DNA from 2 places in the Citricoccus sp. K5 genome. Region 1 is predicted to be linked to the other one. Evidence: predicted binding sites of a transcription regulator. Region 1 holds the regulator's gene; the other holds the start of a gene.

Region 1 (8,520 bases):
GTGCGGCCTGCACGGCGGCGACCTGCGGGCAGATGACCACGTCGCCCAGCAGCCCCTCCGGGCTCGGGTCCTCGGCGGTGCCCGGGCGGAGCTCGTCCATGGGGAAGCTCATGACATCCGTGGCGTCCGGCAGGTCCATCCACTCCAGGTGGAGCTGTTCCATGGCGGCCTCGTCCACGCACACCACGGAGAGTTCCGCACCCGGATGAACGTGCAGCGTCTCCAGGACGGAACGGGACAGGGCGAGCAGCGCCTCCTCGTCGACCTCAATGCCGGACTCGTTGACGATCTCAATGGCCATCGGTGCGTCCCCCAGCGTTCTCGTAGGCATCCACGATCCGGCTCACGAGGCGGTGGCGGACCACGTCGACGGACTGCAGCCGGATGACGGCGATGTCCTCCACGCCCTCCAGAATGGAGACGGACTGCGCCAGGCCCGAGTTGGTTCCCCGCGGGAGGTCGACCTGGCTGGTGTCGCCGGTGACGACCATGTGAGAGCCGAAGCCGAGGCGGGTCAGGAACATCTTCATCTGCTCGACCGTGGTGTTCTGGGCCTCGTCGAGGATGATGAACGCGTCGTTGAGCGTGCGTCCGCGCATGTAGGCCAGGGGGGCCACCTCAATCGTCCCGTCCGCCATGAGCCGCGGGATGGACTCGGGTTCGACCATGTCATGCAAGGCATCGTAGAGGGGCCGCAGGTACGGGTCGATCTTCTCGCTGAGCGAGCCCGGCAGGTACCCCAACCGCTCCCCCGCCTCGACCGCCGGCCGGGTGAGGATGATCCGGTTGACCTCCTTGGCCTGCAACGCCTGGACCGCCTTGGCCATGGCCAGGTAGGTCTTGCCGGTGCCGGCGGGACCGAGACCGAAGGTGATGGTGTTCTGGTCGATGCTCTCCACATAGTGCTGCTGGTTCGCCGTCTTGGGCCGGATCTTCCGGCCGCGGCTGGAGAGGATCGAGGCAGAGAGCAGTCCGGAGGCCTGGGCCCCTGATCCACCCCGCACCAGACTGGTCACCTGTTCGATGACCTCGGGGGTGATCGAGGTGCCGCGCCGGGCCAGGCCGTGCAGGTCCTCGATTACCTGGCGCGCCTGCTGCACGTCCGGGACGGGGCCCTCCACGTCCAGGTCCTCACCGCGGACGGAGACGGTCAGATCCGGATAGAGGCCGTCGAGGATCCGCAGCAACAGGTCCTGCGGGCCGAAGGTCCGCACCATGGTCTCCGCCGAGGCGAAGGAGATGGTGATGTGGTCACGTTCCGTGGAAAGACTCAAGGGAGGTGCTTCAGCTCCTGGCTGGTGGGACAACTACTGGGACAAAGGGTGGGGCGGGTGGACTACGAGGTCAGTCTACGTCCGCGGCCCGAACCGTCCCAGCAGCTGCTGGAGGACAGCGACGGCGGCCGGACCGGCGGTGGAGGACCGGAGCACGTGGTGCCCCAGCAGCACGGGCCGCCCCCCGGCCTCGACCAGGGCGGCGGTCTCGGCCGGGCTGATGCCGCCCTCGGGGCCGACCACCAGCACGATCCGTTCTACCCGTTCCACGGTCCCGCGGGCCAGAATCCCCGTCTCGGCAACGGCCTCGCCCAGTGACTGCCGCGCGTCCTCGTGCAGGACGAGCACCAGGGAGCCGGGCCCGCAGACCGACGCGACCCCGACGCCGTCGAGCACCTTCTCCGTGCGGGGCACCTGGGTGCGGCGTGCCTGCTTCGCGGCCGAGAGCAGCGCCCCCTCCCACTTGGTCACGGCTTTGGCTGCTTTGTCACCCTTCCACCGCACGATGGACCGTTCGGCCTGCCAGGGGTGCACGGCATCGAGCCCCAGCTCCGTCGCCGTCTGGATGGCCAGCAGGTCCCGGTCGCCCTTGGCGAGGGCCTGGACGAGCACGAGTTCTGGGTTCGGCGCCGGCTCGTCGTGGACGGTCTCGACGGTGACCTCCAGCCGGTCGGGCGCCGCGGAGTGCACGGTGCCGCTCACGCGCCGGCCGGATCCGTCCGCCACGTCCACGCGCTCCCCCGGCGACAGGCGCATGACCTGGACCGCGTGCCGGGCCTCGGCACCCGAGACCACCACGCTGGCCCCCGCCGAGGCGGGGGCCAGCTCGCCGTCACCGACGTAGAAGAGGGGGTTGCTCACAGGTTCTTGAGGTTGTCCCGGAACTTGGAGAACAACCCGCGGTGTTCCGTGGTGCCGTGCACCAGGTCCTCACCGCGCAGACCGGCCAGCTGCTCCAGCAGGGCGCGCTGCTCGTCGTCGAGTCTGGTGGGGGTCTCCACCCGCAGGGTGACCCTGAGATCACCGCGGCCGGAGCTCCGCAACCGGCCGACGCCCAGGCCCTTGAGGGTCTGCACCTCTCCGGACTGGGTGCCGGCCTTCACCGGCACCTCCTTCTCACCGTCGAAGGTGTCCAGCGTGAGCGTGGTCCCCAGGGCGGCGGCGGCCATCGGCACGCTCATCGTGGCCAGCAGGTGATCGCCGTCGCGGACGAACACATCGTGCTGACGCACCTCGATCTCCACGTAGAGATCGGCATTCGGGCCACCGCCGGGACCGGCCTCGCCGCGGCCGGCGAGCTGAATCCGGGTCCCTGTGGCCACACCGGCGGGGATCTTGATGGTCAGTGAGGTGCGCTCACGGATGCGTCCCTGCCCGGAGCACTCGCGGCACGGATCCGGGATGACGGTCCCGAAGCCCTGGCAGGCCGAGCAAGTCTCGGCGGCCATGACGGTGCCGAGGATGGAGCGGACCGGCCGGCGGATGGCGCCCTGACCATTGCAGATGGTGCAGGTCTCCGGATGCGTGCCCGGCTGACTGCAGCTGCCGTCACAGGTGGGGCACACCACGGCGGTGTCCACCTCGAGGGTCTTCTCAGTGCCGAAGACCGCATCACTGAGGTCGAGCTTGGCCGTGATGAGGGCGTCCTGCCCCCGCCGCGCACGGCTGGCGGGACCACCGCCCCTGCCACCACCCATGCCGCCGGAGCCGCCACCGCCGAAGAACGTCTCGAAGATGTCCTGGAAACCACCGAAATCGGCACCGCCGAAGCCGCCGCCCATGCCGCCGGTGCCGTTCTCATGGCCCGTGGCGTCATAGTTGCGGCGCTTCTCCTGATCCGAGAGGACCTCGTAGGCACGCGTGACGTTCTTGAACTCCTCGGAGGCGTCGGGAGCCGGATTCACGTCGGGATGGAGCTTGCGGGCCAACTTGCGATAGGCGCGCTTGATCTCCTCGGCGGAGGCGTCCCGGCCAACGCCGAGCACCTCGTAATGGTCAGCCACGGTCTGCGGTGTTCCTTCCGGTGGTGGGGTGGTGGATGCCGGTCCTGGCCGCTACTGCGACAGGATCCGGGACAGGTATCGGGCGATTGCCCGCACGGCGGTCATGGTGCCCGGGTAGTCCATACGGGTGGGGCCCACGACGCCGAGCTTGGCGCCGGAGCCGGGGCCGTAGCCTGCGGCGACGACGGACGCCTCGGACAGGGATCCGGTGTTCTCGGAGCCGATGCGCACGCTGAGGCCACGCACATCCTGCTCCATCTCGGTCAGCAGGCGCAACAACACGACCTGTTCCTCGAGCGCTTCCAGGATGGGGCCGATCGAGAACGGGAAGTCCCCGGTCGAGCGAGCCAGGTTGGCAGTGCCGGCCATGATGATCCGGTCCTCCCGGCGTGCCGCGAACATCTGGTCCAGCTGGGTGGCGAAGGCCAGGGCAAGATCCCGATCCTCTGCCGGCACCTCGGCCAGGGCGAGCCGGAGACCCTCGGCAGCCTGCACCGGTGTCAGCCCGTCCAGGTAGCGCAGGAACTGCTGCTTCAGCACGGACAGGGACGTCTCGTTGGCCTCGACCTCGAGGCCGAAGGCGCGCTGGTCGACCTGTCCGGTGGACAGGATCACGACGACGAGAGCCCGGCGGGGCGCCAGGAAGACGAACTCGATGTGCCGGATGGTGGACGAGTCCACGTGGGGGTACTGCAGCACGGCCACCTGGTTGGTGAGCTGCGCGAGCAGCCGCACGGTGCGGGCCATCATCTCGTTGAAGTCCCCATTGGCGTCCAGCAGCGTCTGCACCGCGCGCTTCTCGGCGGCGGACAACGGCTTCACCTCGGAGATCTGGTCCACGAAGATCCGGTAGCCCTTGTCCGTGGGGATGCGTCCGGAGGAGGTGTGCGGGGCCACGATGAGCCCCTCCTCCTCGAGGGCCGCCATGTCATTCCGGACGGTGGCCGAGGACACGCCCAATTGGTGACGGTCCACAAGGGCCTTGGAGCCGACGGGCTCGCGGGAGGACACATAGTCCTCCACGATGGCCTGCAGCACCTGCATGCGGCGCGGCTGCTCGCTCATCGGTTCCTCCTGCCTGTCATCCGGCTTAGCACTCGACGCTTTGAAGTGCCAAGTCTAGACCTTGTGTCCAATCGATGTACCACCACTTCCCCGCGACCCTGCGGGTTCCGGCACGGAGCCCGCCCACCGCCGGGCTCGTGCCGACCGCGTGCCGCGCGAGCCGCTGCACGGTTACGCCGGGTCCTCTTGCTAGCGTCGATGCCCGTGGAATGGAACAACTGGGGCCCGGGCACCCTCGACGGCGGCTTCCGCCCGACCGCCCGCACCGTCGAGAAGGTCCCCGCGAACCGGGGCGCCGTCCTGGAGGACACGGAGACCGGATTCACCGGTGCCGTCCTTCGGGTCGAGAAGTCCGGCGGTGTACACCTGGTCGTCCTGGAAGACCGCCGGGGACGCACGAAGTCCTTCCCCTTGGGTTATGGCTTCCTCGTGGACGGTGAGCCCGTCGAGGTGGTGCCCCCCACACCGGGCGGCACCCCCGGTGACTCCCCCGCGAAACCGGCCCGTACGGCGTCGGGTTCCCTGCGCGTGGACAACGCCCGGGCCCGCACGGCGCGGGCCTCCCGCATCTGGGTCGAAGGGCTGCACGACGCCGAGCTCGTGGAGAAGGTCTGGGGTGAGGACCTGCGTCTGGAGGGGATCGTGGTCGAGCCACTGCACGGGGTGGACGACCTGGCAGGCGCCATCAGGGACTTCTCACCCGGTCCGCAGCGCCGGCTCGGCATCCTCGTGGACCACCTCGTGACCGGGTCCAAGGAGGAGAAGATCGCCGTCGAGGCCATGAAGGTCCCCGGGGCGCGCGGCAACGTGCTGATCGTCGGTCATCCCTACGTGGACGTCTGGCAGGTCATCAAGCCCTCCGTCCTGGGCATCGGCGCCTGGCCCGTGGTGCCGAAGGGCCAGGACTGGAAGACGGGCATCCTCGCCGGCCTCGGCTGGCCACACCGGACCAAGGAGGACATCGGCCTGGGCTGGAAGAGGCTGTTGTCCCAGGTGCGGACCTATGCCGACCTGGAGCCGACCCTGCTGGGCCGGGTGGAGGAGGTCATCGATTTCCTGACCGCCGCGGAGCACTGACCGTCCACCGACCTGCAGGGAACTCCCGGAACCCGGCGGTACACTGACGACCGAACGCCACCCATCACCTCCGAACGGAAAGGCCCAGGACGTGTCCCAGCAGGAGCCCGGCAGTCCGCACCGCCCGCGCCCCGGCGCCGCCCCCCGGCGCGATCAGCAGCTGCAGGGGTCACCGGACCAGGCCAAGCCGCTGACGCCGGCCGAGGACCGTCAGTGGGCCACCCTCGCACACTTCGGCGGCTTCCTCGGATGCATCCCCTCCCTGGTGATCTACCTGGTCTTCCGCCACCGGGGTCCGTTCACGGCCCAGGAGGCCAAGGAGGCGCTGAACTTCACGCTGCCGCCCACGGTACTGGCCATCGTGGCGAACCTGCTGGCCCTCATTCCCATCGTCGGCGGCATCTTCGGCATCGTCGCCATGCTCCTGTGGCTGTTCATGACGGTCTCCGGCGTGGCGGCGGGCATCCAGTGCAACAAGGGCCGCCCCTATCGCTACCCGCTGAACCTGCGCCTGATCCAGTAAGCCCGGTCCGGAGCCGGCGCTAGAACCCGGCCAGTCGCCGGACGATCGCGTCGTCCAGCAGCCGGCCCTGCAGGGTGGGCACCACCCGGCCGGCCAGCGCCGCCCGTCCGTCCAGCAGTCCCTCGCCGATCATCGCGGCGATCTCCTGGCGCCCCTGGGCGCCGCCGTCGGGCGCCTGCTCCAGGGCGGCCGTCGGCAGCCCGTCCGAGAGCCGGACGCCCAGCATGACGCGCTCCAGGAACCGCGCCTCGGCGTCGGGTTCCTCCCGGCCGACGGACGGGGAGATCCCGGTGGCCAGTCGCTGCGCATAGGCCGCCGGATGCTTGGCGTTCCAGAACCGGACGCCGGCCACGTGTGAGTGGGCGCCGGGGCCGGCGCCCCACCAGTCCTGGTCACGCCAGTAGGCCACATTGTGCCGGGCCCGGTGGATGCCGCGGTCCTCGGGATCGTGGGCCCAGTTCGAGATCTCGTACCAGCGGTAGCCGGCCTCGGCGAAGAGCCGCTCGGCCAGCAGGTACTTGTCTGCCTGGTCGTCCGGATCCACATCCGGCACGGTCCCCCGCTTCACGGAGGTCCCGAACTTGGTTCCCTCCTCCACGATGAGCGAATAGGCCGAGATGTGGTCCGGTGCCAGGGCCAGTGCCGCCTCGACGGTGGTGCGCCAGTCCTTCAGGGACTCCCCCGGCGTGCCGTAGATCAGGTCCAGGGACACCTCCAGGCCGGCTTCCCGGGCCCAGCCGACGGCGGCCGGGACGTTCTCCTGCCGGTGCGTGCGGTCCAGCGTGGCCAGCACGTGCGGGACGGCGGACTGCATGCCGAAGGAGACCCGGGTGAATCCACCGGCGGCCATCTCCCGCAGGGACTCGAGGGAGACCGAGTCGGGGTTGGCCTCCGAGGTGATCTCCGCGCCGGGCGTGATCCCGAAGACGTCCCGGGCCCTGCCGAGGATACGGACCAGGTCTGCGGCGGGCAGCAGGGTGGGCGTGCCGCCGCCGAAGAAGACGGTCTCCAGCGTGCGCGGGGGGATCTCCGAACCGGCCAGCGCCTGCGCCGCGAAGTCCAGCTCACCGGCCACGGTGTCCGCGTAGGACGACCGGGACGCGCCGGGGCCCAGGTCCTCGGCGGTATAGGTGTTGAAGTCGCAGTAGCCGCACCGGACGGAGCAGAACGGGACGTGCACGTAGAGGCTGAAGGTGCGCGGCTGGCCGGCCTCGGCCGCCTCACGCACCCGGTTCCCCACCGCTGCGGGGAACCGGCCGTCGTCGGGCGCGGGGTCGCCGAGGGGAAGGATCGAAGGCAAGGTGTGTTCGTCCCCGCCCTACTTCTTGGCGCCGGTCTCGGAGCCAGCGCCGTCCGACGACAGCGCGGCGATGAAGGCCTCCTGAGGGACTTCCACGCGGCCGACCATCTTCATGCGCTTCTTGCCCTCCTTCTGCTTCTCCAGCAGCTTGCGCTTACGGGAGATGTCGCCGCCGTAGCACTTGGAGAGCACGTCCTTGCGGATGGCGCGGATGTTCTCGCGGGCGATGATGCGCGAGCCGATGGCCGCCTGGATCGGCACCTCGTACTGCTGGCGCGGGATCAGCTCCTTGAGCTTTCCGGTCATCATCACGCCATAGGCGTAGGCGTTGTCCTTGTGGGTGATGGAGCTGAACGCGTCCACGGTCTCACCCTGGAGCAGGATGTCCACCTTGACCAGGTCGGCGGTCTGCTCGCCGTCGGCCTTCCAGTCCAGCGAGGCATAGCCCTTGGTGCGGGACTTGAGCAGGTCGAAGAAGTCGAAGACGATCTCCGCCAGCGGGATCCAGTAGCGGATCTCCACGCGTTCCTCGGAGAGGTAGTCCATGCCCTTCATCTGGCCGCGCTTGCCCTGGCAGAGCTCCATCACGGAGCCGATGAACTCGCTGGGGACGATGATCGTGGCCGACGCCATGGGCTCGGCGACCTCGTTGATCTTGCCCTCCGGGAACTCGGACGGGTTCGTCACCGTGACGACCGTCTTGTCCTCCTTGGTGACCTCGTAGACCACGTTCGGGGCGGTGGAGATCAGGTCCAGGTTGAACTCGCGCTCCAGGCGCTCACGGATGATCTCCAGGTGCAGCAGGCCGAGGAACCCCACGCGGAACCCGAAGCCGAGGGCCACGGAGGTCTCGGGCTCGTACACCAGGGCGGCGTCGTTGAGCTTGAGCTTGTCCAGGGCATCACGCAGCACGGGATAGTCGGAGCCGTCGATCGGGTACAGCCCGGAGAAGACCATCGGCTTGGGATCCTCATAGCCACCGATCTGTTCCTGCGCCGGATTGCCGGCACCCGTGACCGTGTCACCGACCTTGGACTGGCGGACGTCCTTGACACCGGTGATGAGGTAGCCCACCTCGCCCACGGAGAGACCCTTGGAGGGTTTGGGCTCCGGGGAGGACACGCCGATCTCGAGGAGCTCGTGGGTGGCCCCCGTGGACATCATCCTGATCTTCTCGCGCGGGGACAGCTTGCCGTCCACCACGCGGACATAGGTGACCACGCCCCGGTAGGTGTCATACACGGAGTCGAAGATCATGGCCCGGGCCGGGGCGTCCGG
Region 2 (22,639 bases), 610 kb from region 1:
CCTGATCTGCTCGCGACTGACCGACGCGGTGGCCCCGCACGTGCGGGCCGCGCTGGTGCAGGTCACCGGCGCCGGGCTGGACCGGGTGGCGGTGGACGCCTTGCCCGCCGGCACCGAGGTCACGACCACCGCCCACCATGAGCGCTCGATCGCCGAGCACGTGCTGCTCTCCGTCATGGCCCTCGAGCGGCAGCTGCTCGTCCGGGACCACGCGCTGCGCTCCGGGACCTGGCGCACGCTGGCCACGGATCCCGCGGTGCCGGCCTTCCGCACCCTGGACACCATGGTGCTGGGCGCCGTGGGGCTCGGCGGGATCGGCGCGGAGACACTCCGGCTGGCGAGCGCCTGGGGCATGGACACGATCGCCGTGCGGGGCAACCCGGCGGCCGCGCTGCCGGCGGGGGTGGCGCCGACATGGGTCGGCGGCTCGGGTGAGCTGCCGCGCCTGCTGGCCGAGGCCGACGTCGTGCTGGTGTCCGTTCCGCTCGGTCCGGACACCGAGGGGCTCATCGGAGCCGATGAGCTGGCCACGATGAAGCCGGACGCCTACCTGGTCAACGTGGCCCGCGGGCCCGTGGTGGACCAGGCCGCGCTCTACGCTGCGCTCACCGCAGAGGCCGGGAGCCCGACGGCGATCGGCGGCGCCGCGATCGACGTCTGGTGGGGTGCCCCGAGCCCCGGGCGCACTCCCCCGGCCGACCACGACTTCGCCGCCTTGGACCATGTGGTGCTCACCCCGCACTGCTCCGGCCATGCCGACTCGACCTTCGCCGGGCGAGCCGCAGACCTCGCTGCGAACGTGGAGCGGTTGGCCGCGGGTGCGCCGCGGACGGGCGTGGTGCGGTCGGATACCTGAGCGCGGGTCAGGAGACTGACAGTGACCACGCCGAGATTGGCGCCGCCTGGGATGAGGTCATCGACCGCAGTCGCACTCACCTCGGGGTCAGGCTGCGTCAATACGGCAGTTCGCTGGGGAAGCAGGATCGATAGTCAGGCGCGGGCGTGACGACGAAGCGCACAGCATCGATCTGGGCCCGACCTTCCAGCAGGGCGCGCGCGATCCGGTGCATGCCGTCCATGAGCCGACCATCCTGGCCCAAGATGATCGGGAAGGAGATGTCGACCTCGCTGATCAGCCGAGCATGCTCGACGACCTTGCGAACCGTGGCCACTTCGTCACTGCCCTCGAACCAGTACGCGGTGTCGATCTCGCTGATCGCGTCCACAGCCACGCGTTCGATCGGCAGGCCTCGACTCAGCACGATCAGACGATCGACGTCCCAGGCATCGAATCCCCGCTCGGCTGCCGGCCAGAAGTGGTATTGCTTGCGCATCTACCCAGTCTCGCTGACGGAACTGGACAGCGCCTCCCAGTGGACGATCTCCACAGACAGAACCAGCAATTCCAGATGTCGCTTGCACGAACCGCAGCCGAAGTCCGAGGGCGTGGGCGTGGGACACCTTGATGACGCTGGCGAGACTGGGGTTACAGCAACAGCCGCATCACCAGCAGCGCCGCCCCGCCGAGGGCCAGGATCAGGCCGGCCAGGCGTAGCCGCTCGGCGTTCATCCACCGGTTGAGACGGCGGGACAGGAGGAAGCCGGCGGCCACGGCGGGGATGAGCCAGAGGACCACCTCCACCGCGTGCCACGTCACGGAGCCCACGAGCGCCAGCAGCAGCACGGAGGTGACGGAACCCACGAGGAAGAACGCGCTCATGGTCCCGCGCAGCCGAGCCGGCTCCTGGCCCTGCCAGACGATGGCCATGGGTGCGCCGCCGATCGAGGTGGAGGTGCCCATGATCCCGGACAGGGCTCCAGCGGTGACCAGCGCCGTGCGGGTGGGGGCGGGGCGCCACCCCAGGAAGGCCGAGCCCACGCCCACGATCACGGAGGCGACCACCACCCAGGACAGCGCGGCCACGGGCAGCACCAGCACCAGCAGGGCTCCGAGGACACTGCCCGGCAGCCGTCCGGCCAGCGCCCACGCGGCGCCGCCGAGGTCCAGGTGGGCGCGCTCGCGCAGCGTGACCATCAGCGCCAGCAGGCAGGCGAACATCACCACCAGGGCTGGCAGCAGTTCAGGTTCCACGAGGGCGATGACGGGGGCAGCGACCATGCCGGCGCCGAAACCGATAGAGCCCTGCAGCGCCGATCCGACGAAGACGACCGCGGCGATGAGTGCGAAGGAGCCCGGGTCCACCTAGCCCACCGTAGCGGGCTGCTCCGGTGCCGCCGGTTCCTCCATCGGGAAGTGGCATTCGGCCAGGTGCGTGAAGTCCGCCATCCCCACCTGCTCCGGCACGGGAGTGCCGTCCGGCCACGCAGTGCCGGTGCCGGGTCCGGCACCGTGACCGGATCCCAGGCTCCACACCGCCCCGGGCTGGCGGAGCCCGGGAGCCGGCAGGGCCGCCGTCGTGCGCCCGGCCTCTTCCGCGGTCCGCGCGGCGGGCCGCTCGGTGGCGCAGATGTCCTGGGCCTTCCAGCAGCGGGTGCGGAACCGGCAGCCCGAGGGCGGGTCCAGTGGGGAGGGCAGCTCGCCGCGCAGCACGATCCGCTCCGCAGGCCGTTCAGCGGGGTCCAGCTTCGGCGAGGCGGACATCAGCGCCGCCGTGTAGGGGTGCAGCGGGCGCTCGAAGACGTCCTCCGTGGTGCCGGTCTCGATGATCCGGCCCAGGTACATCACGGCCACCCTGTCGGCGACGTGGCGGACCACGGAGAGGTCGTGGGAGATGAACAGGTAGCTGACCCCGAGCTTCTGCTGCAGCTCGTTGAGCAGGTTCAGCACCTGGGCCTGCACGGAGAGGTCCAGGGCGGAGACAGGCTCGTCCAGGATGATCAGGTCCGGGTTCAGGGCCAGCGCCCGGGCGATGCCGATGCGCTGACGCTGCCCGCCGGAGAACTCCTGCGGGGACTTCTTCAGGTCCGAGGGGCGCAGGCCCACGAGCTGGAGCAACTCGCGCAGCCGGGCGTCCCGCTCCCGGGCAGTCTTGTACAGGCTCCGGTGGGTGGCCCACGGCTCGGAGATGATCTCCCCGGCCGTCATGCGCGCGTTGAGGGAGGCGAAGGGGTCCTGGAACACCATCTGCACGCGGCGGCGCCAGGCCATCAGCTCCTTACCGCGCAGCGAGAACGGGTCCCGCCCCTCGAAGGTGATGGACCCGGAGTCCGGGGTCTCCAGCAGCATCAGGGTGCGGGCCAGGGTGGACTTGCCACAGCCGGACTCCCCCACCAGGCCTACGGTCTCGCCGCGGCCGATCGAGAGGCTGACCCCGTCCAGGGCCTTGAGCCGATCATTGCCGGACGCGCTGCGCTGGACCTGGAAGGTCTTGGTGACGTTCTCGACCTCGAGGGCGGTGCCGGAGGTCGGGGCCGGGGCGCTGTGGGTCAGGGTGGCGGTCATGCTCGGACCTCCGGTTCGGTGGGTGCGGCAGGGTCGGTGGGTGAGCCGGGCGTGGCATCCGTGGTGGTGACGGCCGGCGGGTGGTCCGCGAGCAACTCCTCGGAGAAGTGGCAGGCCGCGAACTGGCCGGGCGTGGTCTCGCGCAGGGCGGGCCGCTCGGCGCGGCAGACTTCCCGGGCCAGCGGGCAGCGGTCCTGGTAGACGCAGCCCGGCGGGATGTCCTTGAGCTCGGGTGGGTTACCCGGGATCGAGTTCAGGTCCCCGCCGCGCTCGGCCCCGGTGGGCACGGAGTCCAGCAGGCCTTTGGTGTAGGGGTGGGTGGGGGTGGCGAAGACCCGCTCCACCGGCCCCTGCTCCACCACGTTGCCCGCGTACATGACGCACACGGTGTCCGCCTCCTCGGCCACCACGGCGAGGTCATGGGTGATGAGCACCACGGCCATGTTCTCCTCCGCGCGCAGCCGGCGCAGCAGCTCCATGATCTGGGCCTGCACCGTGACGTCCAGGGCGGTGGTGGGCTCGTCCGCGATCAGCAGCCGCGGCCCCAGGGCCACCGCCATGGCGATGAGGATGCGCTGGCGCATGCCGCCGGAGAACTGGTGCGGGTAGGCGTCCACGCGGGACTCCGGCTCCGGGATGCCCACGCGGCGCATCAGCTCGATCGCCTCGACCTTGGCCTTCTTGGCGTTCAGGCCCCGGTGGATCCGGAAGGCCTCGCCGAGCTGGGTGCCCACGGTGTAGACCGGGTTCAGCGCGGTCAGGGCGTCCTGGAAGACGATCCCGAGCTCCACCCCGGCGATCGCGCGCCGCCGCTTGGCACTGACGGTGTTGAGGTCCTCCCCGCCCAGCATCACGGTACCGCCGGCCACGTGGGCCACGGCCTCCAGCTGGCCGGCGATCGCCTTGGCGGTCATCGACTTTCCGCAGCCGGACTCGCCCAGCAGGGCCAGGGTGCGCCCGGCGAAGGCGGTGAAGCCGACGTCGCTGACGGCCCGGACGGTGCCGGCCGGGGTGCGGATGTCCACGTCCAGGCCGGTCACCTCGAGGACGGTCTCCGGGCCGTGCGTGCCGTCTCGGGTGGGGGCGGGTGCGGAGGTCATGGTGATCACTGCTTCTCCTGGGTGGTCTGGGTGGACGCTGTGGACGCGGTGGCCACTGCGGCCGGATCAACGGCGGCGGTGGCGGGCACGCGGCGGATCAGCCTCTTCCGGCCGGGCAGGGACAGCCGCCAGCGCTGGGCCGGATCGGTGGCGATGCGCAGCCAGGCGGCCAGCATGTTCGCGGCGATCGCCGTGATGACGATGGCCAGTCCCGGCAGGATGGACAGCCACCAGGCGGTCTGCAGGTACTGCCGCCCCTGGGCGACCATCAGGCCCCAGGAGACGTCCGGCGGCTGGATGCCGATGCCCAGGAAGCTCAGGGAGGACTCCGCCAGCATCACGTAGCAGAATTCGAGGGTGGCCAGCGTGAGGATGGTCGGCGTGACGATCGGGATCACGTGCCGGCGGATGATCGAGTTCGGCCGGGTGCCGAAGGTGCGGGCCGCGTCCACGAACGTCCGGCTCTGCAGCTCGGCGGACTCGGCGCGGGCGGTACGCAGATAGATGGGGATGCGCGTGATCGCCAGGATCAGCACGATGTTGGCGATCGAGGGGCTGAAGACGTACAGCACCACCACGGCCAGCAGCAGGGACGGGAAGGACATGATGATGTCCGCGATGCGCATGGACACGGTCTCGCGGACCCCGCGGTGGTAGCCCGCCCAGACCCCCCACAGGGAGCCGATGACCATGGCGATCAGCACGGCGGGCAGAGCCACCAGCAGGGTGGTGCGGGTGGCGACCACGAGGCGGGCGAGCATCGAGCGGCCCAGGGAGTCCGAGCCCAGGATGAACTCCCAGCCGTTGGACAGGTCGAACGGCGCCTGGTTGGCGAACATCAGGTCCTGCCGGGTGGCGAGGTCGCCCATCAGCATGGGGCCGAACACGGCGGTTGCGCCCACAACCAGCAGGATGAGCGCGCCCGCGGTGGCGAACGGGTCCCGAAGCAGCATGCGGAACATGCTGGGACGGCCCGAGGGCTTGGACGAGGCGGCCTTCTCGAGCTTCCCGGTCTGGTTGGACTTCTCGGCCGGGGTGGCCGGCGAATCTGGGGTGGTGGACATGGTTGCCTCCTAGGCCCGTGCGGTGGTGAGGTCGGTCGGGGAACCCGGGCGGGCCGGCGTCGGGGACTGATCTGTGCCATCCGTGCCGGAGGGCACGACGCCGGCCCCGTCACCTCCGGCGTCCGAGTTCGCCTTCCGACGCCGGCGGCCGGCCGCGGCGGGCCGTACGCGGGGATCCAGCAGGGCGTAGAGCAGATCGATGACGATGTTGAGGATGAAGATGGCGATGGCCGTCAGCAGCACGCAGGCCTGCAGGACGGCGAAGTCGCGCTGCAGGATCGAGTCGATCATCAGCTTGCCGATGCCGGGCCAGCCGAAGATCGTCTCCACCACCACGGCCCCGTTGACCAGACCCACTGTGAGGTCGCCAGCGACCGTCAGCCCCGGGGCCGCTGCGTTGCGCAGGGCGTGCCGGGTGACGACCCGGGTCTGCGAGGCGCCCTTGGAACGGGCGAGCTTGATGTACGGCTCGGACAGGGCGGAGACCATGGCCCCGCGGATCACCTGGACCAGGGCCCCGAAGGGCCGCAGGGCCAGGGTGGCGATCGGCAGCACCCACGCCTCGGCGCCGATGACGCCGGAGGTCGGCAGCCAGCCGAGGGTGATGGCGAAGATCCAGATGCCCACGATGGCCAGCCAGAAGTCGGGGATGGAGGCAGCCGCCATGGAGAAGAAGCTCGCGATCCGGTCCACCACGCCGTTGGGCCGCAGGGCCGCCCAGCTGCCGACGATCACGGCCAGCACGATGGCGATGACCATGGTCGTGGCCGCCAGCTGGAGGGTGGCGGGGAAGGCGCGCAGGGCCATCTCGCCCGCCGCCTCCCCCGTCCTCAGGGAGGTGCCGAAGTCCAGCCGGAGGACCCCGCCGAAGTACTCTCCCATCTGCACCCAGAGGGGCTGGTCCAGGCCGTTGCGGCTGATGAAGTCCTCCCGCATCTGCTCGGTCGCGTTCAGGGGCAGGTAAAGCGCCGCGGGGTTGCCCGTCATGCGGGCCAGGGCGAAGACGCCCACCACCACGACCACGAGGGGCAGCGCGCTGGAGATGATGCGCTTGCGCAGATACGTCAGCATGGGTCCTCCCAGGGATCCTCGTTCAATGCGGGTGTCGGCCGGTCCGTCTCAGTCAGCCGGTCAGCCGGCCGGGGTGACCTCGGCCAGGCGCAGCTCGTCGCCCGAGGAGGAGTTCGGCTCGTAGCTCACCGACTCCGCGATGCCGAGCATGCCCGTCTGGTGGGCGAGATGGGCGAACTGCACGACTTCCTCGTTCTGGTACTTGAAGACCTCCTCGTAGGCCGCGGCCCGGTCCTCACCGCTCTGCTGGCCGGCCTCCGTGATCATCTGGTCGAACTCGTCGGTGCCGAAGGCGCTCTGGGCGCCGTCGGAGAGCATGTACTGGTCCACGGTGAAGGCGGCGTCACCGGCCTGGTTTCCGTGCTGGGTCAGGTGCAGGATGGCTCCCTCGTCCTCCACGAACGGACGGACCTGGTACGTCAGGTGCTGGCTGGTCTCCATCATCTTGAGATTGACGTTCAGGCCGGCCTGGCTGAGCTGCTCCTGCAGGACCTGGCCCAGTTCCTCGACCCGCGGGAACTGCGCCGAGCGCACGATCAGGCTGATCGGGGCGGAGGTGTCCACCCCGTCCGCCTTGGCCTCCTCGACCAGCTTCTTGGCCTCGTCCGGGTCATACGGCCAGCCCTCCAGGGACTCGTTGTGACCGACCACGCCTTCCGGCACCAGCTGGGCGGCCACCGTGTCCCGGTCCCCGTAGAGGCTGGAGACGATGCCCTCCTTGTCGATCGCGAAGTTGACGGCCTGGCGGATCCGGATGTCGTTGAACGGCTCCGATTCGGCATGCATGCGCAGCGCGATCGTCTCATTGTTCGGGTACGGCACGCCCAGGTCGCCGATCTGGTCCTCCGGGCTCAGGCCCGTGGCGATCTCGGCCTCACCGGAGGTGATCATGGCGGCCCGGACGGAGGACTCCTCGCGCCACTGGTACTGCGCCGTCGGGAAGGCCGGAGCCTCGCCCCAGTACTCCGCATAGGCCGAGACATCGATGCTCTGGCCGGCGTTCCATGCGTCCAGCTGATAGGGGCCGGTGCCGATCGGCTCGCGCACCTTCTCCGTGTCCGAGGTCTCCGCCGGGACGATCTCGAGGAAGGACAGGCGCAACGGGAGGATGGGGTCTGCCTGCGCGGTGGTGACCTCCAGGGTGGTGTCGTCCACGACCTCGACCTCGAGGTCGTCGTCACCGAAGACGTAGCCCTCCACGTTGCAGCCGAGGTCCGAGTTCACGGCCCGCTCGATGGTGTGGGCGGCGTCCTCGGCGGTGAACTCGGAGCCGTCGTGGAACGTCACGCCCTCGCGGAGGGTGAACGTCCACGTGGTCTCGTCCTCCGAGGACCATTCGGTGGCCAGCTTGGGCTCGAGCTCTCCGGAGGTGGGGTTCCGCTCCAGGAGCGGCTCGGTGATGGTGGAACGGTCCACCACGCCGGTGCTGGTCAGGTTCGCCTCGCACGGTTCAAGCGTGGGGGGCTCCTGCTGGAGGACCACGCGGAGGGTCTCCGGCGTGCCCCCTTCGCCCGAGCCGCCGGCGGCATCCTCCGAGTTGGCCACGCCGCAGCCGCTCAGGACCAGACCGGAGCCCATGGCCACGGCCAGGGCGGCCAGCGGCAGGCGACGGTTTCGCCGGACGCCGGCGGTACGGGTGCTCACGGTGCGGGGTGTCACGGTGGTGTGTTCACGCATGATGGTCTTCCTTCGAAACGGTGGAACGGGTGCGAATGGCGGGAGTGAGGTGTACGGCGAGCGAATGCGGGGCATCTGCGGTCTACAGATGTAGACGTCCGATGCGGACTAGGCACAAGCCTGTGATGCCCATCACGGCGAGTCAAGGCCTCTGACCGGTCGATCTGACGCCCCACGGCGCCGAGTTCCCGGAGAAGCCGCCCGCTCTGCCCCCGCACCGCCCGGAGAGCCGCGAGATTCCGCGGTTGACGGGTCAATCATGCCCTCGGGGTATTGATCAATGCGTTCTACGTGTTGGACGCGGGCTGGACCACGTTCCTAGGGTCAGGGCATGACCACTCACACCTCCGCCGCCGGCGTTGCCGCCACGGCTCCCACCGCCGCCACCGCCCAGCACATCCTGCGCGTCGGTCCCGTGAACCCGCAGGTGGCCCGGGCCCTCGACGAGGAGTTCGACGCCCTGGTGCTGCCGACCGACCCGGCGGAGCGGGCCGCGTTCCTCGCCGAGCAGGCCGACGGCATCCGGATCGCCGTGTGCTCCGGCCGCATCGGCGTGGACGCAGAGCTCATGCGCTCCCTCCCCGCCCTGGAGGCCATCATCAACTTCGGCGTCGGCTACGACGCCACCGATGTGGCCCAGGCCGCCGAGCGAGGCATCCCCGTGAGCAACACCCCGGATGTGCTCAACGACTGCGTGGCGGACACCGCCCTCGCCCTCTACCTGGACACGCTGCGACAGGTCTCCGCCTCGGACCGCTTCGTCCGCGACGGCCGGTGGGCCGCCGGCGAGGGATTCCCCCTGACCGCACGCGCCAGCGGACGCACCGTGGGCATCCTCGGACTGGGCCGCATCGGCACCGCCATCGCGCAGCGGCTGGAAGCCTTCGGTTGCCGGATCCACTACCACAACCGCAACGAACGCCCGGAGTCCGGCTACACCTACCATGCCTCCGCGCGCGAGCTGGCGGAGGCCGTAGACGTTCTCGTCATTGCGGCCTCCGGCGGGCCGGACAGCGTGGGGATCGTCGGCGCAGCCGAGCTCGCCGCGCTCGGCCCGCAGGGGTACCTCATCAACATCGCCCGCGGCACCGTGGTGGATGAGAGTGCCCTCGTGACGGCCCTGACCGAGGGCAGCATCGCCGGTGCCGGACTGGACGTCTACGCCCAGGAGCCGCAGGTCCCCGAGTCCCTGTTCGGGCTGGACACCGTGGTGCTCCTGCCCCACGTGGGCAGCGGCACCCGTGAGACCCGGTCGGACATGGCGGAGCTGGTCCTGTCCAACCTGCGCCAGTACCTGGCGGACGGCACGCTGGTCACCCCGATCAGCTGACGCTCCTCGCCCGCCACCACCTGTCCGAACCGCAGCCGTTCTCGTCACCCCGGAGGTTCTTCGTGAACATCGTCGTCGGCTTCACCGCCACCCCCGAGTCCCAGGCCGCCACCTACGCGGCGATCGATGAAGCGGCGCTGCGCGGGGCCGGCGTCGTGCTCCTTCCGGAGCAGGCAGCACCGGCGCAACAGACGGGGAACGACGCCGGCCCGCCGGCTTCCGCTGCCACCCCGGATCCCGAGGTGGTGCGGTATGCGCAGGAGCACGGGGTCGGCCTGTCCGTCAGCGAGCTGCCCACCGACGCAGATTTCGGGGACGCACTCATCGATGCGTCCTACCAGGAGGACACGGCCATGATCGTCATCGGGCTGCGCCGCCGCTCCCCCGTGGGCAAGCTCTTCCTCGGCTCCACCTCTCAGCGGGTGCTGCTCGAGGCCGGCTGCCCGGTTCACGCCGTCAAGGTGAGGGTGGGTCCGCGCCGTTGAGCACGGTGCTGAGCCTAGGATGAGCCCACCAGCGGAAGGAGGGCGACGTTGACCACACAGCACACGTCATCCCAGCACGCGCATCTGCCGCCCTCCGGTCCGCCCGGCCCACCCCACGGCGCCCTCCACGGGGTGCGGGAGGTCAAGTCCGCCGCCCGGACCATCGAGGTCCTGGAACTGCTGGCCGAGCGGGGCAACGCTCCCGTGACCATCCGAGACCTCTGCGAACGCATGGGCGCCCCGCGCAGCAGCGTCTACGCCCTGCTCCGCACGCTCGTGGACGCAGGGTGGGTCCGGACCGACGCGCTGAACACCGAGTACAGCATCGGCATCCGTGCCCTGTTGGCGGGCACCACCTATCTGGACGCGGATGCCACTCTCACCGCAGTCCGGCCCATACTGGCCGAGGTCGGCAAGGAATTGAGTGCCACGGTGAACTTCGGCCGCCTCGACGGCGGAGACATCGTCTACCTCGCCACGTGGGAGGCGCCCGGGCGTGAACGGTCCGCGCCGCGCGTGGGCCGCCGGCTGCCCGCCCACGCCACCGCGATCGGCCAGGCCGTCCTCAGCGCAGTAGAGGACCCGGGGTCCCGGCTGGTCCCCCCACTGGCCCGGCTCACCGACGCCACCGTGACCGACCCGGTGGAACTGCGGCGCATCCTGCAGGTGACCCGGGAACGCGGTTACGCCCGTGAAGACGGCCAGAATAGTCCCGAGATCGCCTGCGTGGCCGTCCCCATGCCGGACACGACGCCGGCCGAGCGCCCCCTGGACGGGCTCTCCGTGTCCTTCCGCGCGGCCTCCCTGACCGCCGCCCGCGAACGGGAGGCAGCCCTGGTGCTCCGCGAGGCGGCCCGGAGGATCCTCGACGGGCTGAGCTGACGGGGTCCCCGCAGGGGTCTACGGTGTGTCTGGAGGGGTCAGCGCGTGCGGTAGTTCGGCGCCTCCACCGTCATCATGATGTCGTGCGGGTGCGACTCCTTCAGCCCGGCCGGGGTGATGCGCACGAAGCGACCGTTCTGCTTGAGGTCTCCGATGGTGGAGGCACCCGTGTAGAACATGGTCTGGCGCAGACCGCCGACGAGCTGGTGCACCACGGCGGACAGCGGGCCCCGGTAGGGCACCTGGCCCTCAATGCCCTCGGGGATCAGCTTGTCCTCGCTCGGCACATCGGCCTGGAAGTAGCGGTCCTTGGAGAAGGAACGCTGGCCGTTGCGGGTCTGCATGGCACCCAGGGAGCCCATGCCGCGGTACGCCTTGAACTGCTTGCCGTTGTAGAACACCAGATCACCCGGGGATTCGGCGGTGCCGGCCAACAGCGAGCCGAGCATCACGGAATCGGCACCGGCGACCAGCGCCTTGCCGATGTCACCGGAATGCTGCAGGCCGCCGTCGGCGATCAGGGGTACGCCGGCGGGGATGGTGGCCTTGGCCGCCTCGTAGATGGCGGTGATCTGCGGGACCCCGACGCCGGCCACCACGCGGGTGGTGCAGATCGACCCCGGGCCCACGCCCACCTTGACGGCGTCCGCGCCGGCGTCGACGATCGCCTTGGCACCGGCATAGGTGGCGGCCTGGCCGCCGATGACGTCCACGTGCGCTGAGGCCGGGTCCTTCTTCAGGCGGGCGATCATGTCCAGCACGCCTTGCGTGTGGCCGTTGGCGGTGTCCACCACGAGCACGTCCGCGCCGGCCTCCACGAGCGCCATGGCCCGCTCGTAGCCGTCACCGAAGAAGCCGACGGCGCCGCCGACGCGCAGTCGCCCTTCCTCGTCCTTCGTGGCCTCCGGGTACTGCTCGGCCTTGTCGAAGTCCTTGACCGTGATCAGGCCCTGGAGCTTGTTGTTGCCGTCCACCAGCGGGAGCTTCTCGATCCGGTGCTCGGAGAGCAGGCGGACGGTGTCCTCTCGGGAGATGCCGACCCGTGCGGTGATGAGAGGCATCCTGGTCATGGCGGAGGCCACGGTGCGGTGGTCGAACTCGGCGTCGGGGATGAAGCGGATGTCCCGGTTCGTGATGATGCCCAGCAGCGTGTTGTCCGCATCCACCACGGGCAGGCCGGAGACGCGGTAGCGGGCACAGAGGTCATCCAGCTCGGCCAGGGTGGCCTCCGGACCCACGGTGAGGGGGTCGGAGATCATGCCGGATTCGGAGCGCTTGACGCGGTCCACGTGGGCGGCCTGGTCCTCGATGGACAGGTTGCGGTGGATGATGCCCATCCCGCCCTGCCGGGCCAGGGAGATGGCCAGCGGGGCCTCCGTGACGGTGTCCATGGCAGCCGAGACGATGGGGGTCGTCAGGGTGATGCGCTTGGTCAGGCGGGTGGAGGTGTCCGCCTCGGCCGGAATGACATCGGTCATGTTCGGGAGCAGGAGGACGTCGTCATAGGTCAGGCCGACGAATCCGAAGGGATCGGCGGCGGTGGCCACCGGGTCTACCGAGGGACCGGGAATCTGTGCACTCACGGGCGAGGGGCCTTTCAGTCAGCGGGGTTGGGCCCAGTCTAGGCCCGCCAGCAGTGAACGGACTGTTCGAAGTAGTGGCTCGTGCAACGCCCCGGACCGTCCCTCGTATTCCGGCGGTGAGCCGTGCCACAGAAACCCCACAGGCCCGGCCCGTTTCCGCTCAGGAGGCCAGGGCCGGCGGCAGGCCTTCGCTCTTCGGGGTCCAGTAGTCGGCCTCGGCCCAGACGATGTAGCGGTCGGTGATGCCGAAGATGGGATCGCACGTGGTCAGGGTGAGGTAACGGCCCTGGGTGGCGCCCTCGAACGGCGGGATGGGATCCAGCACCTCGGACTGGTGCGGCTTGACGATGTCCTTGGCCACCACCTTGTAGACGAACCAGTGGTCCGCGGACTCGACCACGATCTCGTGGCCCTGCTCCAGGTGGTGGACCTCGCGCAGGGGCTTGCCGTGAGTGGTCCGGTGGCCGGCGAGTCCGGCGTTGCCCATGGCACCGATCGGCTGGGTGGCGTCATAGTGGCCCACCTGGCCGGCGTCCAGCACGTCCGCGCCGTCGCCGGAGCCGATCGGGACCTCGAAGTCGTCCCCCCAGCTGGGCACGTGCAGCATGCCCAGGGTGCCATCGCCCTCGACCACCGGGAAGTCGTCCCGGTACTCCGCGCCGATGCCGTCATCCACCGGGGCCTGCTCGGCGCGCCACTGCGTGGCGACCTCGGTCCGGTCCGACTCGGCGATGACATCCGTGATGAACAGCTCGTAGACGCCGTACAGACCCACCAGGATGCCGAGGATGATGAACAGCCTTCCCAGCACGGATAGCACCCCGCGCCGCGGCTTCTTCCGCCGAGAGGCCCGGCGCGAGGGCGGCCGGTCAAGGGTGCTGGTCATGCCTCGAGGGTACCCTCGCCGCGTCCGCTCACCTTCGTCGAATGAGACGGTGACGAGGTGGCTCCATCCGCACCAGCTCGGCACCTGTCGCCGTCGTCACAGCCGCGTCACATGAAGACACGTACCTCCACAGACGTGGTATAGGAGGTCTACGCTAGGCCGGTGAGTACTCCAGCAACCTCCAGCGCAAGCCAACCTGTCCAGCCGTCGCCCACCCGGCGCCTGCCCGGCTGGATGACCAATTTCGGCGTGCAGATCCTCGCCGCCCTGGTCCTCGGCCTGGTCCTGGGCCTCACGGCCCGTTCCACCGGGCACACGGCGGACACCCCGAACGGCCTCGGCACCACCCTGGAGGTGCTCGGCTCCAGCTACATCTCTCTGTTGCGCGCCGCCGTCGTGCCGCTGGTGTTCTTCGCCGTGGTCGCCTCGATAGCCAACCTGGCCAAGGTGACCAACGCTGCCCGGCTGGCCGCCAAGACGCTGCTCTGGTTCGCCATCACCTCGCTGATCGCCGTGGTCATCGGCATCGTCCTCGGCGCCGTCATGCAGCCAGGTGTCGGCACCGGACAGTCCGCGCCGCCGGAGTACGAGGGCAATACCGGCAGTTGGTGGGCCTTCCTGCAGGGGCTGATCCCGTCCAACTTCCTGGGGCTCTCGGCCAGCACCACCGCCGGCGAGGACGGCTCGCTGTCCACCTCCGTCAGCTTCAACGTGCTGCAGGTGCTGGTCATCTCGATCGCCGTGGGCGTGGCCGCCCTGAAGCTCGGCGAGAAGGCCAAGCCGTTCCTGGACTTCTCCGCCTCGATGCTGGAGGTCATCCAGAAGGTGCTGTGGTGGATCATCCGCATCGCCCCGATCGGCACCGTCGGCCTGATCGGCAATGCCGTGGCGTCCTACGGCTGGGACACCATGGGCACGCTGGCCAAGTTCGTGGCCGCCATCTACGTGGGCCTGGCGATCGTGCTGCTCGTCGTCTACCCGCTGCTCGCGAAGTTCCACGGGCTGTCCATCCGCCAGTACTTCACGGGTATGTGGCCGGCCTTCCAGATGGGCTTCGTCTCCCGCTCCTCCATCGGCACCCTGCCGGTGACCCAGCGCGTGGCCGAGCGGAACTTCGGCGTCCCCCGCGGCTACGCCTCCTTCGCCGTCCCCCTCGGCGCCACCACCAAGATGGACGGCTGCGCCGCGATCTACCCGGCCATCGCCGCGATGTTCGTGGCCCAGTTCTTCGGCATCGACCTGGCCTGGAGCGACTACCTGCTGATCATCCTCGTCTCCGTGCTGGGCTCCGCGGCCACCGCGGGCACCACCGGCGGCGTCGTGATGCTCACGCTCACCCTCTCCACGCTGGGACTGCCGCTGGCCGGCGTCGGGCTCCTGCTCGCCGTGGACCCGATCGTGGACATGGGGCGCACCGGCGTGAACGTGGTGGGTCAGGCGCTCGTGCCCGCGCTGGTGTCCAAGCAGGAGGGCATCCTGGATGAGGAGAAGTACAACGCGTCCCGCACCGGCGGCAACCTGCTCGCCGATGATGAGGCCCCGCTGGAGACCAATGACGACGGCGGCGCCGGCACCGGTGCGGAGCGCGAGAGCGAGTCGTCCCGCGCCTGAGTGACCCGGTGGTCGCTGTGGGCCGGACGTCTACGGCCGTTACTGTGGAACTCATGAGTCCGCAGAGAACCGCGTCTGACCAGACCTGATGCCGACCAGCACTCCGGGGGGCGGCGGCACGTTCCGACGGGCTATCGCCCGATGGCAGACCTGGTGGGTCCGGCTCTTCATCCTCATGGTGGTGGTGATGTCCGTGGCGCCGGTCCCCCGCCTGTGGGCCCTGGTGTGCATGGTGGTTCCCCTGCTGCTGTTCTGCGTGCGTCCACCGGCGCAACGGCCGAAGCCGGTCACCGTGCATGTTCCCGTGCGCGGCCGGTGGATCGCCTGCAACAGCCCAGGTTCGAAAGTCCCCAGCCACGGGGTGCGTGCCCACGGGCAGATGTATGCCGTGGACCTCGTCCAAGAAGCCGCGGACGAGGCCACGGACACAGTCCCATCCCTGGGCTGGTCCCTCCGCGGGCGCAAACCCGAGGACTTCCCGAGCTACGGGGCGCCGGTCTTCGCCATGGCCCCCGGAACGGTGGTCCACGTGACCGGCCAGGTGCGGGACCACCGGGCCCGCGACTCCTGGCCCACCCTGATCTGGATGCTGACCCTGGAGGGTTTCCTCCGCGTCCTCGGTGGGGCCCGGAACATCCTGGGCAACCGGGTGATCGTCCAACACGGCGATGGCACCTATGCGGCGTACGCGCATCTGCGGCAGGGCTCTGCAGTGATCCGCGCCGGCGACCGCGTGGACACCGGGCAACAGCTCGGGCAGGTCGGCAACACCGGGAACACCTCCGAGCCGCACCTCCACGTCCAGCTCATGGATCGGCCCCACCCGGAGACCGCTGCCGGCCTGCCGATGCACTGGACCGGAGTGGAGATCGACGACCAGCGGCTCAGCCATCGCTGGGCCACCGGATACGCGAAGCCCAGCGCAGTGCCGGGCTTCCCGGCCAATGGTCAGATCTTCGAGGCCACAACCCCGCAGGGAGCCGCGTCCATTGACGCCACCTGACGCCCGAGCCGGCTCCGGCTGCCGCGAGGCGGCCGGACAACACAGAGGGGCCCCGGCATGCGCGATGCATGCCGGGGCCCCTCTGCGTTGGACCTCAGGCGGGACTCGAGGTTACTTCTCGTCCTCGTCAGCCACCTTGTCCGCCACCAGGGTCTCGGTGGTCAGCACCAGCGCGGCGATGGACGCGGCGTTGAGCAGAGCGGAGCGGGTGACCTTGACCGGGTCGATGACACCGGCGGCCAGCAGGTCGCCGTACTCGCCGGTCTTGGCGTTGAAGCCGAAGTTCGGCTCCAGCTCCGCGACGCGCGAAGTGACGACGTAGCCGTCCTCGCCGGCGTTCTGGGCGATCCAGCGCAGCGGCTCGACCAGAGCCCGGCGGACGATGCCGACGCCGGAGACGGCGTCACCGGACAGGGCCTTGATGGCCTCGTCCTCATCCAGGGCGGTCAGGGCGTTGATCAGCGCGGTACCGCCGCCGGCCACGATGCCCTCCTCGAGCGCCGCACGCGTGGAGGACACGGCGTCCTCGATGCGGTGCTTGGCTTCCTTCAGCTCCACCTCGGTGGCGGCGCCGACCTTGATGACGCCCACACCGCCGGCCAGCTTGGCCAGGCGCTCCTGCAACTTCTCGCGGTCCCAGTCCGAATCGGTGTTCTCGATCTCGGAGCGGATCTGCGAGACGCGGCCGGCCACCTCATCGGCGGAGCCTGCGCCCTCGACGATGGTGGTGTTGTCCTTGGTGACGGTCACGCGGCGGGCGGAACCGAGCACCTCGAGGCCGACCTGGTCCAGCTTCATGCCGAGGTCCGGGGAGACGACCTGCGCACCGGTGAGGGTGGCGATGTCCTGCATCATGGCCTTGCGGCGATCACCGAAGCCGGGGGCCTTGACGGCCACGACGTTCAGGGTGCCGCGGATCTTGTTGACCACCAGCGTGGACAGGGCCTCGCCCTCTACGTCCTCGGCGATGATGAACAGCGGCTTGTTGGCCTGGAGGACCTTCTCCAGCAGCGGCAGGAACTCCTGCACGTTGGAGATCTTGCCGGAGTTCAGCAGGATGTAGGGGTTCTCCAGGACGGCTTCCTGGCGCTCGGCGTCGGTCACCATGTACGGGGACAGGTAGCCCTTGTCGAACTGCATGCCCTCGGTGATGACCAGCTCGGTGGAGGTGGTCGAGGACTCCTCGATGGTGATGACGCCGTCCGTGCCGACGGTGTCGAACGCGCGGGCCAGCAGCTCGCCGATCTCGTCCGACTGGGCGGAGATGGCGGCCACGGCGGCCACCTGGTTGCCGGAGACATCCACGGCGTTCTCGCCCAGACGCGTGTCGATGGCGGCCACAGCCGCCTCGATGCCGCGCTTGATCTCGTTCGGGGCGGCACCGGCGGCCACCTGGCGCATACCCTCGTTCACGAGGGCCTGGGCCAGCACGGTGGCGGTGGTGGTGCCGTCGCCGGCCACGTCGTTCGTCTTGGTGGCCACTTCCTTGGCCAGCTGGGCGCCCATGTTCTCGTACGGGTCATCCAGCTCGATGTCACGGGCAATCGTCACGCCATCGTTGGTGATGGTCGGGGCGCCCCAGGACTTGTCGAGGACCACGTTGCGGCCCTTGGGGCCGAGCGTGACCTTGACGGTGTTGGCCAACTTGTCGATACCGGCCTGCAGTGCGCGGCGGGCCTCATCGTTGAAAGCAAGCTGCTTCGCCATGAACGAAGCTCCTTTCGTAGAGGAAATCTGCGAATTCCAATGAAAACTGCGGGGAAAAGCTCAAGGTGCGCGGCCGGCGTCGTGCGCTGGTTCGGTTCAGAACCACCACGGACGACGGCGGCGCGGGACGCCCGCAGGCCCGGCCGGCTCAGGTGCCTGGCCGGGCCTGGGCGCGTCAGCCGGACGCTCGGGTCCGGCGAAGAGTCACTTGGTGACGATGGCCAGCACGTCGCGGGCGGAGAGCACGAGGTACTCCTCGCCGCCGACCTTGACCTCGGTGCCGCCGTACTTGGAGTACAGGACCACGTCGCCCTCGGCCACGTCGACCGGGATGCGGTTGCCCTTGTCATCGATGCGGCCGGCGCCGACGGCCACGACCTGGCCCTCCTGCGGCTTCTCCTTGGCGGTGTCCGGGATCACCAGGCCGGAAGCGGTGGTCTGCTCGGCTTCCAGCGGACGGACAACAATACGATCCTCAAGGGGCTTGATAGAGACAGACACGTCTGTACTCTCCTTCTTTTGGGTGGGCCACCCGAGCGTGCGGGCAGCCAGCGTCTATGGATGGTGTTGTGCGCCGGAGGCTGGCCAACCGTCGTCGCGGGAGCCGGATGGCAGGTCCTTCAGGCTTAGCACCCGGTGCCCCGGAGTGCCAGAAATGACTCTAGGCCGGGTTTAGCACTCGGTCAAGGTGAGTGCCAGAGAGCGACGTCGTGGACAGGAGCGTGGTCGGCTGACCATGGAGTCCGCCACACGAGACGGTCAGGCGTTCCGGCGGGCCCGGAAGATCCCGACGGCGGCCACGCACAGTCCCGCGAACGCGGCACCGAGCACGATGAGCGGTCCGGCGAGGGGAACCCAGACCACGTCCCGGCGGATGGCATCCGCCGCCTCGGAGTCGGAGAGCATGTCCCCGCCGCCGAGCGTGAAGGTCCCGGCCACGAAGACCTGGGCGATCACGGTGACGATCAGCAGCAGTGCCGCCACCACGCCGACGGCCATGGACGCGTACAGCAGGATCTTGCACCACAGGGGTGCGGTCGCCGCCTGCAGGGAGGCGCGGGAATCACGCCCGACGTCGGCCCGGCCCGCACCCGAGGCGAGGTCACCGAAATGGTGGGGGCCGTCGTCGTACCCGTCCTGCCGGTGCTTCGTGTCCCGGTGCTCGTCCTCGAAGCGACCGAAGAAGTCGAAGCGCGGCTCACCGTCCCCGTCATGGTCCAGATCCGGCCGGTCCTGGTCCGGGCGCGCAGAGTGAGGCAACGGAGGGCGCGAGGCGGGACGGTCAGGCATGGTTCCAGCCTACCGGTGGGCCCGCGGCGGCGGGTGGACATGTGGACTGCCGGGCGGGGCCTGCCGGTACCGTGGATCCGTGGCTTCCTCCTCGCATGACCCTCACTCCACCCACCCCGCTCCAGGCGGTCCGGCACGCGCCTCCGCAACGGACTCCACGCAGGAGGAGACGGTGCTCATGCCCGTGCTGACACCGGAGGGGTGGTCGTTGCTGAACTCGCTGGAGGGCTACCGGGAGTCTGAGGCACTGACACTGTCGACTCGCCTGCGGGGCGAGGGGCATGCACCGGAGCTGGTCTCGGCCGTGCTGACCCAGTTGAAGTTCCGTTCGAAGGCCGCGGCCAAGTTCGGGCCGTTCGCCGGGCACATGGTCTTCACGCGGGCCGGTCTGGAGCAGGCCACGCGGATGAATGTGGCCGCGTTGCACGCCGGGCGTTTTGCTGCCGCCGGCGTGGGTTCCGTGGCCGACCTGGGCTGCGGGATCGGCGCCGATTCCATGGCCCTGGCCGCACTCGACCTGGAGGTCACCGCCGTGGAGCGGGACGAGACGGTGGCGGCCGCCGCGACGATCAACCTCATGCCGTTCCCGAATGCGTCCGTGGTCTGCGCCGACGCCGAGGAGTGGCTGGCGGCGCTGGCCGGGTCCGGTGGGGACGGTGCGGCCGTCACCAGCGCACGACCCGAGGGGTTCTGGCTCGACCCGGCCCGACGCGTGGTGTCCTCGTCCGGCTCCTCCCGGGTCTTCGACCCCGAGGCCTTCTCCCCTCCCCTGTCCTTCGTGGAACGGCTGGCGGACACCGGGGCGCCCATGGGCGTGAAGCTCGGGCCGGCGTTGCCGCACGACTCCGTGCCGGCCGGTTGCGAGGCACAGTGGGTGTCCGTGGACGGGTCCCTGACCGAGGCGGTGCTGTGGTTCAACGCGCTGGCCCGCCCGGGAGTCCGCCGGTCGGCGCTGGTCTTGGGTGGCGGCTCTGTGGCGACCGGCGGTGACGGCGGGCCGGCAGCGGGAGGCGCGGGGCCGGCGTCGGGCGCTGAGGGTGGCAGGTCTCCGGCTGAGCTGTCCTCCGCCGCCGACTTCGGAGACTCCCCCACCGTTCCCGTGGCCGGGGCGGAGGGACTCACCGGCTTCCTGTATGAACCCGATCCGGCTGTGATCCGCGCCGGGCTCGTCGCGGACCTGATCGACCGGGAGTTCACCGCCGTGGGCGGGCGGCTGCTGGACGAGCACATCGCGTACTTCTGCGCGGATGATGCCGTGGAGACTCCCTTCGCGACGGGTTACCGAGTCCTGGAGGTCATGCCGTACAAGGTCAAGGGCCTGCGGCGCTGGGTCAAGGAGACCGGCGTGGGGCGGCTGGACATCAAGAAGCGCGGCGTGGATGTCACGCCCGAGGAGCTGCGGCGGCTGCTGATGTCCGGCCAGGGCAAAGGCGGCAAGGGCGGCAAGGGCGGCAAGGGCGCGAGCCGCCACGCGACCCTGGTGCTGACTCGCATCGGCGAGGACCGCGTGGCCGTGGTCGTCGATCCTCTGCGTGACACCCCACGCTGAGTGGTCACTTACCGTGGCCTATCACCGGCCATCCGCCACAGGATCTGACCACCCACGGGGACTGTGGTGCGCAGAGGCTCACTGCCCGAGCTCGCGCGAGGCGAATGACCGCCGCAGATCCCTGACGAAGGCGTCCCAGCCTCCAGGGGTGAAGACCTGCTTCGTCACCCTCAGGACGATCCACCCGTCGAACTGCATCCTCCGATCACGTTGGATGTCCCGGTCCCACTGCTTTGCGTCACTGCGATGGTGGTCTCCCTCGTACTGGACACAGATCTTGACGTCTTCCCACACCAGATCCGGAGGGACCCGCTCTCCGGTGGACAGGACAACCTCCGGGTTGACCACGGGCTCGGGGAATCCGGCGTCGACGATCCGGATCCGCAGCCGGCTCTCCTGTGGTGAGTCCGCGCCCTCCCGCAGCAATTCCACTGCCTGCCGCGCACGTCTGATCCCCTTCACCTTCGTCCGTTTGGTGATGACATCCTTGATGTTCTGGATCGACGACAGCGGATGCATACCCGGCTCGCGCTCGGCCGTCGGTCCGTCGCTGCTTTGCAGGAGGCTGTCTCCCGCAGCCACGAGATGCTCCAGGCTCAGGTCCGTTCCAGCGAGTTGCACCCACGTCCAGGCTGGCTCGGTCACACGAACACCCGTGACGCGCTGGATGACGGCGTCCGTGGGGAGCAGATGACCTTGGACCCGTTTGCGGCGAGGTCGCGGTCCGGCTTCACGAGCCTTGGCCACGTGGACCGGGTCGAAGGGCTTGCACCACGGGGGCAGCCACATCCCCCAGACAGCCGCGGCAGTCTCGTGGGTGAACACGCCCATGCCGTGGATATCCTGCAACGCCGCGAGGTGCGCCAGGTCATCGCGCGGGATGGATGACCGCCGACGGATGCCTCGGCTGACCACCTCAAGATCGGGATGCCGCAGGTGCTGTGCTTTCAAGCCCTCGGCGAGCACCTGCTGCGTCGAGAAGATTGACGGGATCTGGTCCGGCAGAGGTCGCTTCTGAGGGGGCATGAAGCCAGCCTGATGAGCCGCCGCGTTTCACGCTGATCACGCGGAACGAAATGTGGACGCACGGACGTAACCGGACAGCAGTGGAGTACTGAGCTATGGAGTCGTGAGTGCGGCGAAGACGGGGCTCCACCGCATCATGAGTGGTCAGGTTGCGTGCCGAAACGCCCCGTGACCGCCACGGCAACTGACCACTCACCGCCCGAGGTCTCCTCCAGGCCCACTGGGTGGTCAGTTGGTGCGCCGGTCTGCCCTGCGACCGCCACGATAACTGACCACCCACGGAATCGGAGGGGATCAGTAGTAGACAGCCAGGCGGCTCTCGGGCCCCTCGATCACGCGCACCGGCGTGGAGAACACCCGCGTGAGCACCTCGTCCGTGATGATCTGTTCCGGGGTGCCGAACTCGGTGACCTTGCCGTCGTTCATGGCGAGGATCCAGTCGGCATAGCGGGAGGCGAAGTTGATGTCATGCAGCACGATCACCACGGTGCGGCCCAGCTCGTCAGCAGCGCGGCGCAGCTGCTTCATCATCTGGACGGAGTGCTGCATGTCCAGGTTGTTCAGCGGCTCGTCCAGCAGCACGTAGTCGGTGTTCTGCGCCAACACCATGGCAACGTAGGCGCGCTGGCGCTGGCCGCCGGAGAGCTGATCCAGGTAGCGGTTCTCCAGCTTGTCCAGGTTGAGGAAGTCGATGGCCTCGGAGATGTACTTCTCGTCCTCCGCCGTCAGCCGGCCCTTGGAATAGGGGAACCGCCCGAAGCCCACCAGCTGCCGCACGGTCAGCCGGGTCACGAAGTGGTTCTCCTGGCGCAGGATGGACAGGATCTTGGCCACGGCCTTGGACGGGGCGTTGACGATGTCCTGCCCGGCCACCTGGATCTGCCCGGCATCCACCTTGAGCAGCCGCCCGATCATGGTGAGGATGGTGGACTTGCCGGCACCGTTGGGGCCCACCAATGCAGTGATCCCGCC

What was found. Region 1 encodes HrcA, which represses chaperone genes, less so after heat shock. Its sites were predicted from a motif close to TTNGCACTCGNNNNNNNCGAGTGCNAA; they were not measured.
Region 2: the regulator HrcA is predicted to act here: its motif matches at 18,475-18,501, upstream of groES (co-chaperone GroES).

The regions. Positions count from the first base shown of each region.
Region 1 covers NZ_LR732817.1:1,498,331-1,506,850, forward strand. The annotation lists gene ybeY (rRNA maturation RNase YbeY) at 1-301, opposite strand, end outside; gene BOSE125_RS06720 (PhoH family protein) at 291-1,274, opposite strand; gene BOSE125_RS06725 (16S rRNA (uracil(1498)-N(3))-methyltransferase) at 1,350-2,135, opposite strand; gene dnaJ (molecular chaperone DnaJ) at 2,132-3,277, opposite strand; gene hrcA (heat-inducible transcriptional repressor HrcA) at 3,329-4,342, opposite strand; gene BOSE125_RS06740 (DUF3097 family protein) at 4,547-5,419, shown strand; gene BOSE125_RS06745 (DUF4870 domain-containing protein) at 5,511-5,942, shown strand; gene hemW (radical SAM family heme chaperone HemW) at 5,962-7,242, opposite strand; gene lepA (translation elongation factor 4) at 7,261-8,520, opposite strand, start outside.
Region 2 covers NZ_LR732817.1:2,100,593-2,123,231, forward strand. The annotation lists gene BOSE125_RS09290 (2-hydroxyacid dehydrogenase) at 1-856, shown strand, start outside; gene BOSE125_RS09295 (hypothetical protein) at 954-1,334, opposite strand; gene BOSE125_RS09300 (sulfite exporter TauE/SafE family protein) at 1,487-2,203, opposite strand; gene BOSE125_RS09305 (ABC transporter ATP-binding protein) at 2,204-3,403, opposite strand; gene BOSE125_RS09310 (ABC transporter ATP-binding protein) at 3,400-4,503, opposite strand; gene BOSE125_RS09315 (ABC transporter permease) at 4,509-5,567, opposite strand; gene BOSE125_RS09320 (ABC transporter permease) at 5,577-6,638, opposite strand; gene BOSE125_RS09325 (ABC transporter substrate-binding protein) at 6,699-8,315, opposite strand; gene BOSE125_RS09330 (2-hydroxyacid dehydrogenase) at 8,647-9,645, shown strand; gene BOSE125_RS09335 (universal stress protein) at 9,708-10,130, shown strand; gene BOSE125_RS09340 (IclR family transcriptional regulator) at 10,179-11,012, shown strand; gene guaB (IMP dehydrogenase) at 11,051-12,595, opposite strand; gene BOSE125_RS09350 (class E sortase) at 12,756-13,481, opposite strand; gene BOSE125_RS09355 (dicarboxylate/amino acid:cation symporter) at 13,716-15,092, shown strand; gene BOSE125_RS09360 (M23 family metallopeptidase) at 15,181-16,095, shown strand; gene groL (chaperonin GroEL) at 16,207-17,802, opposite strand; gene groES (co-chaperone GroES) at 18,007-18,303, opposite strand; gene BOSE125_RS09375 (hypothetical protein) at 18,562-19,092, opposite strand; gene BOSE125_RS09380 (class I SAM-dependent methyltransferase) at 19,271-20,641, shown strand; gene BOSE125_RS09385 (hypothetical protein) at 20,720-21,667, opposite strand; gene BOSE125_RS09390 (ABC transporter ATP-binding protein) at 21,962-22,639, opposite strand, start outside.